DNA from 4 places in the Pedobacter riviphilus genome. Region 4 is predicted to be linked to each of the others. Evidence: riboswitches for the same ligand, from Rfam matches in the RefSeq annotation. Region 4 holds a riboswitch; each other region holds the start of a gene.
What was found. Region 4 has a riboswitch for S-adenosylmethionine ahead of H9N25_RS10200 (SusC/RagA family TonB-linked outer membrane protein). Riboswitches for the same ligand answer to the same signal wherever they lie in the genome.

Region 1 (3,278 bases), 540 kb from region 4:
TCCAGATACCACTTGGCACATCGCTTCTTGGAGGAGCCATACCTGCTATAATGGCGTACTTTTCCATGTCGGCATAAGTATAATTTCCAGAAGCTACTAGTTGGCGAATATTATTTTCTGCTTCAAAAACGGCCCTCACGCCTGATGGTAACTGATCTTTAGCTTTTTCCATTACATCAAAAGGCAAAACACCTAAAGCACCTCCTTCTAATTGCGTAAGTTGTTTCGGTGTTAATAATTTTATCGCAGTAAGTTTAACCTGTCCATTGAAATCGGCAAATTTCGTTCTGGCGATAATGGTCCATAACAACGTCTGGATATCATGTTGTTCAACATCAGGATGTTTTTCTGCACTTTTAAGTATAGAAACCACAATTTCTTCTTTCGGCCCTAAAACTGGGGCAAACATATATCCATCTCCTTTTGATGGCGCAAAAGTTCCGGCTTTTAGGCAGTAGCTTTTATTGGTCATTTCGTAAAGCCCCTCGCAAAGCACGAAACCGCCTTCTGGATTTTTAGGCAGTAAATACAAGGGCTGGGCTTTTAAATTTAATGAATTAATAAAATCAGGCTGTTTTTCGCCTTCTCTATTTACATCTTCAAAATTAGTGGTAATGGCAGCAGGTTGCTTTAAAAACTTGTCTACGCCTAATGCTTTAGCACCCTGGGCCGTGCCAACTTTTAGTAATTTGTCCTTCAAACCACCAAACTGGGCGTTTGCATTACTTAAACACATTGCAGTTAGTAGCAGGCCTAAACCTAAAGCTTTTATATTTTTCATCATGATTAAATTTAGATAGGTAACACAAACTTAGAATTTTAAGCGTTAATTTTATATTAAAAGTTTTAGTTTGGTATATCGCTATAAAAATACATCACTCATTTTCAATGTCTTAGTGTAAATTCGAAATTTTATTTTGTCGATTAAAATTTAATTCAGACATTTGGAATATTATTTGGCGGAAAGCTAAATAAAAGTCAATCTTCACAGGTTGATTTATAAAGAAGTGGCGAGAGACTGGCTCGATGACCCACTGGCAACCCTCAGAAAGAGAAGGTGCCAATTCCTGACCGGATAACATGGTGTTATTTGGAGATATAAATTAGAACTGATGAAAACATTAAATCTTCAATCGCTGGGCGAACCCAAATCAAACCTTAAGAAGTTAGAACGAGCTTCTATTTCTATTACTTGTTGTGATATGCGCGCGATTGCTTGTATGTGCTGTTGCATACTGTAATTTAAAAATCTTCCTTTTTTGTTTCTTTCAAACTGGAAGGTCCCGAAAAATCGGGATACGCCTTGTTACATTTTACGATTGCCCAAAATCTTAATGCATTTACCCACTCAACAATTAAAAAAATAGATACTATGTCAACATCATATAAATTTGAAACTTTACAATTACACGCTGGCCAGGAAATAGATCCAACAACAGGTTCAAGGGCTGTTCCCATTTACCAAACCACTTCTTATGGTTTTAAAAACGCTGAGCATGGCGCAAATTTATTTGCCTTAAAAGAATTTGGCAATATCTACACCAGGATTATGAATCCTACCAACGATGTTTTCGAAAAACGTATAGCAGCCTTAGAAGGTGGTGTAGCTGCTTTGGCTGTTGCATCGGGGCAAGCTGCTCAATTTATAGCGTTAAATAACATATTGGAAGCTGGTGATAGCATTGTTTCTTCATCTCACATTTACGGTGGAACTTACAACCAATTTAAAGTAGCTTTTAAACGTTTGGGTATACATGTCGATTTTGCAAATCCAGATGTACCTGAAGAATTTGAAGCTAAAATTACCGATAAAACTAAAGCCATTTATCTCGAAACCATCGGAAATCCGGCGTTTAGCGTTCCAGATTTCGAAAAAATTGCCGCCATTGCAAAAAAATACGATCTCCCTTTAATAGTCGACAATACTTTTGGTGCAGGAGGTTATTTGTTTAAACCATTGGAACATGGTGCCAATATTGTTGTAGAATCTGCAACGAAATGGATCGGTGGCCATGGAACAAGCATTGGCGGAGTAATAGTTGACGGTGGAAATTACAACTGGGGCAATGGCAAATTTCCTCAGTTCTCTGAGCCTTCTGAAGGCTATCATGGTTTGGTTTTTAGTGATGTTTTTGGTATCGGTGGACCATTTGGAAACATCCAGTTTATCATCCGTGCCCGTGTAGAGGGATTAAGAGATCTTGGGCCTGCCCTATCGCCTTTCAATTCTTTTCTTTTATTACAAGGATTAGAAACATTATCGCTCCGCGTACAACGTCATGTAGATAATGCATTAGAATTGGCCACCTGGTTAGAAAACCATCCATTAGTTAAAGAAGTTCAGTACCCTGGCTTAGCCAGCAGTAAATACAATAACCTGGCTAAAAAATATTTAAGCAATGGTTTTGGCGCAGTTTTATCTTTCGAGTTAGCCGGAAGCAAAGAAAATGCAACACAGGTAATTGATAGCTTAAAACTGGTATCTCACCTGGCCAATGTGGGTGATGCAAAAACGCTGATCATTCAACCTTCGGCCACAACACACCAACAATTAAGCGAAACGGAACAATTAGCTGCAGGTGTAAAACCGAATGCTTTAAGGGTATCAGTAGGCATTGAGCATATTGATGATATTAAAGCCGATTTCGAACAGGCATTTGCAACAATTAATGCTTCAGTTCCAACAGAGAGTTTACAAGCCTAACCGTTAATATTCCGAATACAACAAAACAATGAGTACAGCATCAACATATCATTATAACAAACAGTTTAAATTAGAAAGCGGAAAAAAAATCCGTAACCTGCAAATTGCATATCAAACTTATGGCAAATTAAATGCAAATAAAGATAATGTGATTTGGGTTTGCCATGCACTTACTGCCAATGCTGATGTTTTTGAATGGTGGGAAGGTTTGTTCGGTGAAAATGCTTTATTCAATCCGGAAGAGCATTATGTTGTTTGTGCTAATGTTTTAGGCTCGCATTATGGTAGTACAAACCCATTAAGTACTAATCCGGTAACGGGCTTACCTTATTACCTTTCTTTTCCGCAGTTTACCATCCGCGATTTAGTATCGGCACACCAGTTATTGGCTGCGCATTTAGGTATTAATTATATTAAATTATTAATCGGAGGTTCTTTAGGCGGGCAACAAGCTGTTGAATGGAGTATTTCGGAACCGAATAAAATCGAAAACCTGATCTTGATTGCCACCAATGCAGCACATTCTCCTTGGGGAATTGCTTTTAACGAAAGTCAGCGTTTGGCCATTACTACC
Region 2 (3,278 bases), 1.5 Mb from region 4:
GGCAAAGCATTGCCCTGCAAACCTGGCACCAGGCTTCTATATTCGCCAGAGATCCGGCCATCACTTTCAATTTTGGCCACCAAAGCTGCATCGTAAGTATTCATTTTGATAAATAGTGAATCCTGTCCCAGGTATTTGATGTGGAAATCGTCTCTCCGCGTACCGTTTAACAGTGTAAACGTGGCATGCGCTGCATCTTTTCCTTTCAGTTCGAAATTAAAAGGCACTTCTGTTTCAGCTACCTTAAAAACACCACGCCAAATTCCTTCTTTTATAAATTTTTTGGCTGTTTTCGGTTCTTCATGCACCTTATTTACAGCAAAGGCTGTTGTAGAAATGAGCGATGCCAGTGCCAGCACCTGCATTTTAGCAAAGTAAGTTTTCATCTTGTATAGTTTTAAGTGTAGGTTAAAATATAGGCTGCAATGAAATACAGCCTAATATTTTGTTTATACTTAGTTTAGGTTATTTACTTTTTAGTGTTTCTGCTGAAGCCAGTTTTTCGGGTACTGGTTCAGCAATCAGCTCGTCGAGCACTTTGTTAAATTTGGTTTCGTAATCGTTAAAGTATTTTCCGGTTACGGTGCCTGTATAGCCGGTATAAATTTCTCTTACATTTCCTTTTCTATCGATAATGATGGTTGTTGGAAAAGCAATGAATTTATTTAGCGCAGGCAGTTTTTCAGCCACTACTTTTTTATCGGCAATGCCACCAAACAGGATATCGTAAGTGATACCATATTTCTCTTTCAATTTACCCAACGTGTATTTGGCATATTCGAGATCATCTTTTTGTTCGAAACCAATCGCAATGGCTTCCACGCCTCGTTTTTGGTTCTTTTTAAACCATGGCGAAAGAAAAACCGTTTGATCGGTACAATTTGGGCACCAGGTACCAATCGTTTCAATAATTACGACCTTACCTTTGTATTTATCATCACTTAAGGAAACATTTTTTCCTGTTAGATCTGGAAAGGTAAAATCAAGTTTTTTATAACCTTCTTTAAGAAAAGTAAGCTTGTAAGGATCAGGAAGCTCGGCATTTTCGTTGCGCTGGCCATCAAATTTCAGGTTTTTATAAATTCCGAAACCCTGTTCACCAGTAATGCTGTTATCGTCGTTAATTTTTCCTTTTACAATAAAAGGACTTGGTCCGGTAAAGCCAGACAACTCAAATTCATCACCCTGTACAGTACCTTCAAGCTCCCGTGTATCGCCCACAACAGTCATGATTACTCCGGTAAGTTTATTTCCATTCTGCTTTAATAAAGCAATAGATGCTGGTACAGCTTCTTTGGTATAGGTTTTTATTTCCCACTTGCCAGAGATATTGTGTTTTGGTGCGATATCTTTTCCAGGTTCTACAAAGCGGTAATTTTTACCATGCTCTGCTACAAAGGGAAGTGAATTGCCCCTGAAACCAGGTACCAGACTGCGGTATTCGCCCGATAAAGTGCCATCAGTTTCTATTTTTGCCACCAAAGCAGCATCGTAGGTATTCATTTTTACATAGATGGAATCATCACCACGTCTTTCTACATGAAAATCATCACGTCTGGAGCCATTAATTAAAGTTAAGATGGCCGTTTGAGGATTTTTACCTTTTAATTCGAAGTTAAATGGCACTTTTGATTCGCTTACATTAAACTCGCCCCTCCAAATCCCTTCTTTTGGGAATGGTTTTGCCACCTTGGCGGATGCAATGCCTCCCAGTAACAGGACTGAGGTGGTTAGGCATGCAATTCTTGAGGAAATTTTCATTTTCATAATCATCATTATTAGTTAAACACTATCGTTTTAGAGTTTTTAATAACAAGGCACGATTTCTCCCACAGAAAACCATATAGCACAGATACAGGCTGTTTAAACAACTGTTATGCTTTTAATGAAATCCCTAACAGGAAACGTGAGTTTACTTGTTATTGGTTAATTTATAATCTATTGCTAGATCAGTTTGAGCACTTTTTCCTATGGAAAGTTGCTAGAAGTTCAACGAGTACTGACTCTCCCTTCTTCTGTATAAATCAACTAATTAATGGTGGTGAATTAATTAGAGTAATAACCTAAACTAGTGGTGGTGATTAGTTTGGGCTGTTCCTGATACCCCGGCAACTTATTGACTTAAATACATGACCACCATAATATTCTATCAAAAGGCCCCGGGGTACCAGGATTTTTAAATAAGAATATCTGAATGAAAACCTTTAACAGGTGATCTGTATCTTAGCTTATATTAGCGGCAACAGCAGTTATACTGATCTGAATAATTGATCAGGGGATATGGCTGAGGTTGTCTGCGGAGTTTCATCTTGAACGTAAATTTGCTAGTGAACTATTATTTTTTTTGTAAAGGTATAAACTTCGTTTAATTTAAACAAGTATTCCTATAGATTTTATAGACTTTATCAGTAAACAATTGATTTACAGAAATATAATTTACAATTAAAGAAGAAATTGGACTGAGGGAATTATGCAAGGGCGTAGCATTAGGCCGTTCGGAGAGGCAGGTATCTTAACAAGAAAGCAAAAGAGTAGTGATGATAGGTATAGGCGAATCGTCATTTCCTTCGCTAAGCAAAGGAAATGACGACCGATTTTCTAAATCAGTCTTTGTTAACGCAGTCAAGAATCTTTAACCTTAATTTATTGAATACTAAAGTCATCTTGTAAATCTAGTTGCATCCGATAACTATCGGATCACGATGGCGAGTTGTATGCGAGTAATCATCATCCTCACCTTGTTTCAGGATCTACCTGCAATTTATTTTAAATACACAAACAACTAAAAACCAATAAATTACACCATAAAACAAGCTCAACAATCAGAAATCTCACAAAAAAACTACTATTTCTATAGAAATTATAGTAATTAATTTTTACTTTTGCTGAGTCTTCTTCAAAAAGTGAATCTAAAGCTACTTGAAAAGACCATATAGTCATGTGGCCGAGTGGTTAGGTAAAGGTCTGCAAAACCTAGTACGGCGGTTCGATTCCGTCCATGACGTCTAATACTTATCAAGAAAGACGTAGGGAATGGCCCTTTGATGTCTTAGCAACCTGTTGTGTAACAAGGTGCTAATTCCTTCTGCAATGGCAGAAAAGATGAGTTTGAAAGCAGATTTCTTAACTGTTTTCGGCGAACAATCAATGGCCATCCCCTTCAAATTGGTAACCTAAACTTAATAATATGTCAGTTTATTTTGATTATCCATCCATCAGGGATTTTTTCGAGATCCACGGAAACACTTCCTGCGAAAAATTAGATGATTATGAACATT
Region 3 (3,278 bases), 2.2 Mb from region 4:
AATCGGCAGATACCAGCTGAATATTGGCAGCTTCAAGGTAAATGGACAAGAAATCGCGTTTTCCATTCTTTTCAGCGGGCTTTTTATATACCGAAGCCCTTAGCGGATCGGCGATCTCACCTTTAAAAGCAAAAGTGCCGTTTTTTAATTCAGTGGAGTCTAAAATCGATTTACCATCTTTCGAATAGCTCAAGTAAATTTTCTCATTCCCCTTATCATTTTTTAGGGTTCCGTTTAACGAGAATGGTTTTTGTGCCAGTGCAGCTAGTGGTAGTACAGCAACTGCAACGAGTAGTGTTTTTTTCATTTCAGATTAATTTATTGATGTATGATTAGGAATTATTTTTAAGCGTAAAGGAGGTTTGATTGTTCCTGACGATTGCGGTAAAGGCTGTTCAACAGTGCAACCACTTCATCGATTTCGGCCTGGGTATTAAACCTGCTGAAAGAAAACCTGATTGTTTCTTCATTTTTACCAGTTCCCAATGCTTCAATAACATGCGATGAATGATTGGAAGAACAGGCGCTTCCTCCCGAAACAAATATGCCTGCCCTGTCTAAAGTTTGTAACAAATCTGCACCATTGGGCAATGCGGGTAATGAAACACTTAATACCGTAGATAAGCTTTTATCAGGATGATCTGAATAACCGTTAAAGTTTATTTCAGAAAGGCTTGTAAGCCCGTTAAGCAATCTTTTTTTAAGTGAATGGATATGTGTTTCGTAAAGGTTTTGGTTATCATAGGCATGCTGAAGTGCCGCTGCCATCCCTACAATACCTGCTACGTTCTCGGTACCTGCCCGCTTTCCCGATTCCTGCCCTCCTCCCTTAATAAAAGCACGCAGATTAGCCGGTTCTTTTGCATATAGAAAACCAACACCTTTCGGCCCATGAAACTTATGCGCCGAGCCCACCAGAAAATCGGGCGCCAGCTGGCGGGTGTTAATATCGATATGGCCAATGGTTTGCACCGTATCTGAATGGAATATCGCACCATGATGCTCAGCAAGATCGGCAATTTCCAAAATGGGATTTAAATTTCCTATTTCATTGTTACCGTGCATTAAGGATATTAGTGCCGGTTCTTCATTTTCGAGCAAAGTATCCAGCTCAGCGAGCGATAATTTGCCTTTGCTATCGTTTTCCAGATATACCAATCTGATTACACCACTGTCTGCCAAAGCTTTAAGTGTATTTAAAACAGCATAATGCTCTAATCTGGAAGTAATAACAACCCGGATATTATGGTTATAAACTGCTGAAAGTAAAGCTGTATTATCGCCTTCGGTTCCGCCAGAAGTAAAGAAAATATTTCCTGGTTCTGTATATAAAGTATCCGCAATAATTTCTCTCGATCGCTCTACGGCTTCTCTGGCATACCTGCCTAAAGCGTGTGCCGAAGACGGGTTTGCAAATGACTCAAAAATAAAGGGCTTCATGGCTGTAAAAACCTCACTGGCAAGTGGGGTGGTCGCTGCATTATCTAAATAAATACTCATCTTTCAATTTTAAATCATCACTGCTTATTCAGATTTCCGGAGAAAGTTATTCTTATCTTTCCCTTACGGGAAGGATTTAGCACCTTATTTGGCAACAGGTTGCTAAGACATCACAGGGCCTTTTCCCTCCGTCTTTCTGGATAAGTCAAAAATATATTAACGGCACAAATGTATATAATTTCTATGGATATTATAGTCTTTAATTTGATTTTTTTGTGCTAAGCCAATATTATGTATATAATTACAGCGTTGTGACATTAATAGACAAGATTTGAACTCTGCAATCACTGTTTTTCAAAACAGTTGATGAAAAACATTACCTTAGAACCGAACACATTAAAACACTGCCAGATTTTATCTAACCATTGTTTTAAGCTGTAAAAAAGTTTGACTGAACCGAAAAACATTTACTAGAAAAAAGTCAGCTGAGTAATGTAATACTGCATTATTTCCTTTTAACGGAATTTAGATATTGTTTCGTTTTAGACCCGATAATTTATTAAGCCACAGCTATAATAATTGTTACAGCGCATAGTGATCTACACTGCCTCCCATTAAGGCAGTGTAATCCAACTTCATAAAAATCACCCAAAACGATGGAATAACTTCTTAAAGGAATGATCGAAGATCATCTAGGTTAATACTTTAAGGCTTCAGTAATTCTAATACAGGTACTTCTACAGATTTAATTACTTTGTGTAGCGTGTCATTATTCTGCTCGAAAATTACAATTTCATTCTTACCCTTTTTTAGCCAACAACCTGGTAGGTACAGCGTTTGTTGGGGACCAACGCTCCAGTAACGTCCTATATTTATTCCGTTAATAAACACGATACCTTTACCCCAATCACGCATATCAAGAAAAGTATCACCAGTTTTTGTTAGAGAAAAACTTCCTTCGTAAAAAGCTGGTCTTCCAACTGTTGCCGTATTTTTTGCCAAGGCTAAATTAGGCACAACCTCCATAGGCAACTTATACATATTCCAGTTTCCGCTAATAGTTTGTCCATTAATAATTACCGGAGAAATGATACCTTTTGTACTGTTAATGATTTTTGCCCCGTAGTTAATACGCCCCATATTTTCAACTACAATATCTAAAACGGCATTAAAAGGAATGTCAATATCACAATCATATTTTTTATAATAGCTGTTTAATTCAGCAACCTTAGTTCCGTTGACATACACAATGGCATAATCACGCAAACCAGCCAACTCTAGTTTACCACTAATAGGCTGATTAAATTTTTTGCTGTACCAAATGTAGCCATGTCCTTGATTTAAAGCTTCAAAAGTTAAAGGATTATCGTCATTTACTGGTGTAATTTTACTTTTAATATCTTCCAAATCAACTGCTTTTGTTAAAATAATATCCGGAATAGCAATTAAAGGAATTTTTGCCGGAACAGCTGGAGTTTCTGGCTTCTTCAGCAAATCTCTTAAAGCATTGTACTTTTCGGTAGCCCAACCAGCCTCACTAATTGGCGCATCATAATCATAACTGGTTAAATCTGGCTGAATATCATGTTTGTTATCATAATTTGCGCCTGATGTAAAACCGAAATTTGTACCTCCATGTACCATATAATAATTAAAAGATACGCCACCATCTAAATATTTTTGCGTTTGCTTAACCACTGCTTGCGTAGAAACTTTAGGAAAAGGCTCTGCCCAATGGGCTAACCAGCCAGGATAAAATTCTGCTACCATATAAGGTCCTTTACCACCATTGTATTTATTCACCAATTCCTTAAGCTTGGTTACATCATCTTCACCAT
Region 4 (3,278 bases):
AAACGCTATTTTTTATGTAATTACAGTCACAAAAAGATAGAAGCGAAAAGAAGGACTGCCCGAACTGAAGTGCGCTAAACCTGCTTTACAAAAACGATACATTATGCATTATTATTTATTATTTGGAGTGGCTTGCCTGTGCTACCATTTAATTTGCCACGGAAGCACGGAAATCACGGAAGTTCTATTGGTCGGTGTCTCACCGACCAACGCTTTATTTCGGTTGGTGAGACACCAACCGATAAGAAATGAGAGTGCTATGCTTATTTCTTCAGTAACGTATCAATCTCAGTATTAAATTCTTTAATAAATTCATCATAAAACTTACCTGTGGCCGGACCATTAAAACCAGTATGGATCTGGGCTACATTACCTTGTTTATCAATTATTATCGTGGTTGGGAACGATAAAAAAGAATCGAGTGCAGGCAACGATTCGGATACCACCTGTTTATCGGCAGTACCTGCAATAACCTGGTCGTAATCAATTCCAAAACGTTCGCGGAAACGTGTCATCACCTTTTTTGCATATTCAGGTTCGGTTGAGCGTTCGTAATGTAAAGCGATAATTTCTACACTGCGGTTTTTGTTCTTTTTGTACCACGGCGCCAAAAAGGTAGCTTCGTCAACACAGTTAGGGCACCAGCTTCCGGTGATGGTCAAAATCACCACTTTGTTTTTATACTTCTCATCTTTTAGCGAAATCTTTTTCCCGTTGATATCAGGAAAGCTAAAATCAAGTGTTTTATATCCTTTTTTAAGGTAGGTGAGTTTATAAGGATCAGGCAGGGCAGCATCTTTATTTTTGGTCCCGGTAAAAGACTGGCTTCCCCTTGTACCTAAAATTTCACCGGTTAATGAGCCATCTGACTGGAAAGTTCCTTTGTAATAGGCAGGAGAGGAGGAGCCAATAAAACTAGAAAGTTGAAACTCATTTCCTTCCACAACGCCCTCCAGATAGCGCGAATCGCCTGTTACGCGTAAAAAAGTACCCGTAAGTTTGTTTCCCGTTTGCTTAAATAAACCTACTGTTTTTTCTTCTTTACCATTTGGCGATTTAAAAACCACATCATAACTACCAGAATAGTCTGCTGTTGCTGGTTTATCTGCCGTTTTAAAACGATAATTTTTTCGTTCAGCAATAATTACCAAAGGTTGGCCAGTTTTATCTTGCTTTCTTAATGTACCAGATAAATGATCGCCATCTATTGCAAATGCGAGTTCGTTATCAAACTGATCCAGTTTTACGAAAAGTGAATCAGCAGTCTGTTTTACCAGACCACCTTCGAAACTTTCTTCGGCATTGCGGAAATATAATTTCTGTTGACCGCTTTTTTCATTGATCTCGAAATTAAAAGGAATTTCCAGACCTTCCTTTACTTTCGCTATGCCGCGCCAATTGCCGAGGGAAACAAAGGCTTTAGATTTTATTTTGTTGAGTTTTACTACCTGATTGGGTAAAGTATTATGTTCCTGGGCATAGATAAAAGTTGTTGATATGGCCAATACGGCTGCTAAAATGGATTTTAGTTTCATTGGGGATGTATATTTATCGACTAAATTAGTAGACAAAGATATGGATGTAATTGCCAAAGAAAAAATATTTCAATAAAAATCTATAAAAACTATAGGATAAATGGAATTAATTATACCTTTGCCCCAGTTATTTTAAAATACTTATCAAGAAAGGCGGAGGGAATGGCCCTGTGAAGCCTTAGCAACCATCTAATTTTTAGAAATGGTGCTAATTCCATCTCAGATGAATCTGGGGTAGTTAAGTCAGTTGTTTGCGTTATCCTTATAAGAATATATGGAGCACTTCTGATTTATGGGGTGCTTTTTTTTTGCCCTGATGCACGCTTGAAAAGTAAATACGGTTTAAAGAAAATTATTCAGATGAAAAAAACAGACAAGCTAAAAGCTATTGATGCAAACCTTAGTGCATACTTCCGAATGCGCATGCCCTGTTAAAATCGCTCCATTTAACAGGCTTTTTTGATCTAACCATTCCTTTGTTTTCTTATAAAACACGGTTATTAACCGTTAGGAATTGTTTTGCCCAAAATTATTATCCCTTATTAACTAATTAACTACACAATATGCTTAAAAATTTAAAATCAATAGCGCTTATCTTTTTGCTCCTCATAGCACAAAAGCTTTCCGCTCAAGATGTCACGGTTACCGGAACGGTAAAGTCGGCAGATGGTGAAACACTCCCAGGTGTTTCCATATTAATAAAAGAAACCAAACAAACCACCATTTCTGATGCAAAAGGAGCTTTCTCTATTAGTGCACCAGATAAGGGCACCTTGGTATTTTCTTATATCGGTTTTAAGAGTCAGGAAATACAAATCAATAAAAATGCAGGCCCAGTTTCGGTCATTCTTCAATCAAGCGATAATGCGTTGGATGAGGTAGTGGTTACGGCATTGGGTATTTCGCGACAGAAAAAATCGCTAGGTTATGCTGTTCAGGAATTAAAAGGACAGGATTTGGCTGAAGCTAAAGAATCCAACCTGGTAAATGCACTGGCCGGAAAAATAGCTGGTGTACGGGTAACCAACAGCCAGGGGAGTATGGGGTCATCACGAGTGGTTATTAGGGGAGAAACTTCCATTGCAGGAAATAACCAGCCATTATTTGTAGTTGATGGGATTCCGGTAGATAACTCTCAGTTAAATTCGGCTGGGGCAAGAGATTATGCCAATACCATTTCAGATATCAATCCGGAAGATATAGAATCGGTGAGTGTGTTGAAAGGACCAAATGCCGCGGCGCTATATGGCTCGAGGGCTGCAGCAGGCGTTATACTCATTAAAACCAAAACGGGTAAATCGAAAAAAGGATTAGGCATTGCCATCAATTCGAATGCTGTTTTAGAAACTTTACTCACCCTGCCTGTTTATCAAAATGCTTTCGGTCAGGGATCTGAAGGCAAGTTTAGTTACGTAGACGGTGCAGGTAAAGGCATTAACGATGGCGTAGATGAAAGCTGGGGACCTAAATTGGATGGTAGACTAATTCCACAATTTTTTTCGAAGGGAGTAGCCGTTCCTTTTGTGGCACATCCCGATAATGTGCGCGATTTCTTTCAAACAGGATATTCATTGAACAATGGGGTATCGGTTGCAGATGCCGGTGAAAAATATGATTACCGGATATCATATAATAACCTAAAACAGGTGGGGATCGTACCTAACTCTGGTCAGGGCAAAAATTCGTTTGTGCTCAATACATCATTAAAAATAACACCGAAGTTAACCTTAACTGCCAATGCAA

Region 1: linked by a shared signal. The riboswitch ahead of H9N25_RS08010 (O-acetylhomoserine aminocarboxypropyltransferase/cysteine synthase family protein) and the one ahead of H9N25_RS10200 (SusC/RagA family TonB-linked outer membrane protein) in region 4 are both predicted to bind S-adenosylmethionine.
Region 2: linked by a shared signal. The riboswitch ahead of H9N25_RS04165 (peroxiredoxin family protein) and the one ahead of H9N25_RS10200 (SusC/RagA family TonB-linked outer membrane protein) in region 4 are both predicted to bind S-adenosylmethionine.
Region 3: linked by a shared signal. The riboswitch ahead of H9N25_RS01175 (cysteine desulfurase family protein) and the one ahead of H9N25_RS10200 (SusC/RagA family TonB-linked outer membrane protein) in region 4 are both predicted to bind S-adenosylmethionine.

Annotation. Positions count from the first base shown of each region.
Region 1 is NZ_CP061171.1:1,954,846-1,958,123, reverse strand. Features, by position in the region: gene H9N25_RS08015 (hypothetical protein) at 1-784, opposite strand, end outside; SAM riboswitch class I at 995-1,105, shown strand; gene H9N25_RS08010 (O-acetylhomoserine aminocarboxypropyltransferase/cysteine synthase family protein) at 1,373-2,704, shown strand; gene H9N25_RS08005 (homoserine O-acetyltransferase family protein) at 2,733-3,278, shown strand, end outside.
Region 2 is NZ_CP061171.1:990,825-994,102, reverse strand. Features, by position in the region: gene H9N25_RS04170 (peroxiredoxin family protein) at 1-386, opposite strand, end outside; gene H9N25_RS04165 (peroxiredoxin family protein) at 466-1,767, opposite strand; SAM riboswitch class I at 1,929-2,026, opposite strand; tRNA gene H9N25_RS04160 (tRNA-Cys) at 2,935-3,005, shown strand; SAM riboswitch class I at 3,010-3,109, shown strand; gene H9N25_RS04155 (hypothetical protein) at 3,188-3,278, shown strand, end outside.
Region 3 is NZ_CP061171.1:281,993-285,270, reverse strand. Features, by position in the region: gene H9N25_RS01180 (TlpA disulfide reductase family protein) at 1-307, opposite strand, end outside; gene H9N25_RS01175 (cysteine desulfurase family protein) at 346-1,500, opposite strand; SAM riboswitch class I at 1,550-1,647, opposite strand; gene H9N25_RS01170 (glycoside hydrolase family 35 protein) at 2,146-3,278, opposite strand, start outside.
Region 4 is NZ_CP061171.1:2,492,923-2,496,200, reverse strand. Features, by position in the region: gene H9N25_RS10205 (TlpA disulfide reductase family protein) at 264-1,535, opposite strand; SAM riboswitch class I at 1,674-1,780, shown strand; gene H9N25_RS10200 (SusC/RagA family TonB-linked outer membrane protein) at 2,099-3,278, shown strand, end outside.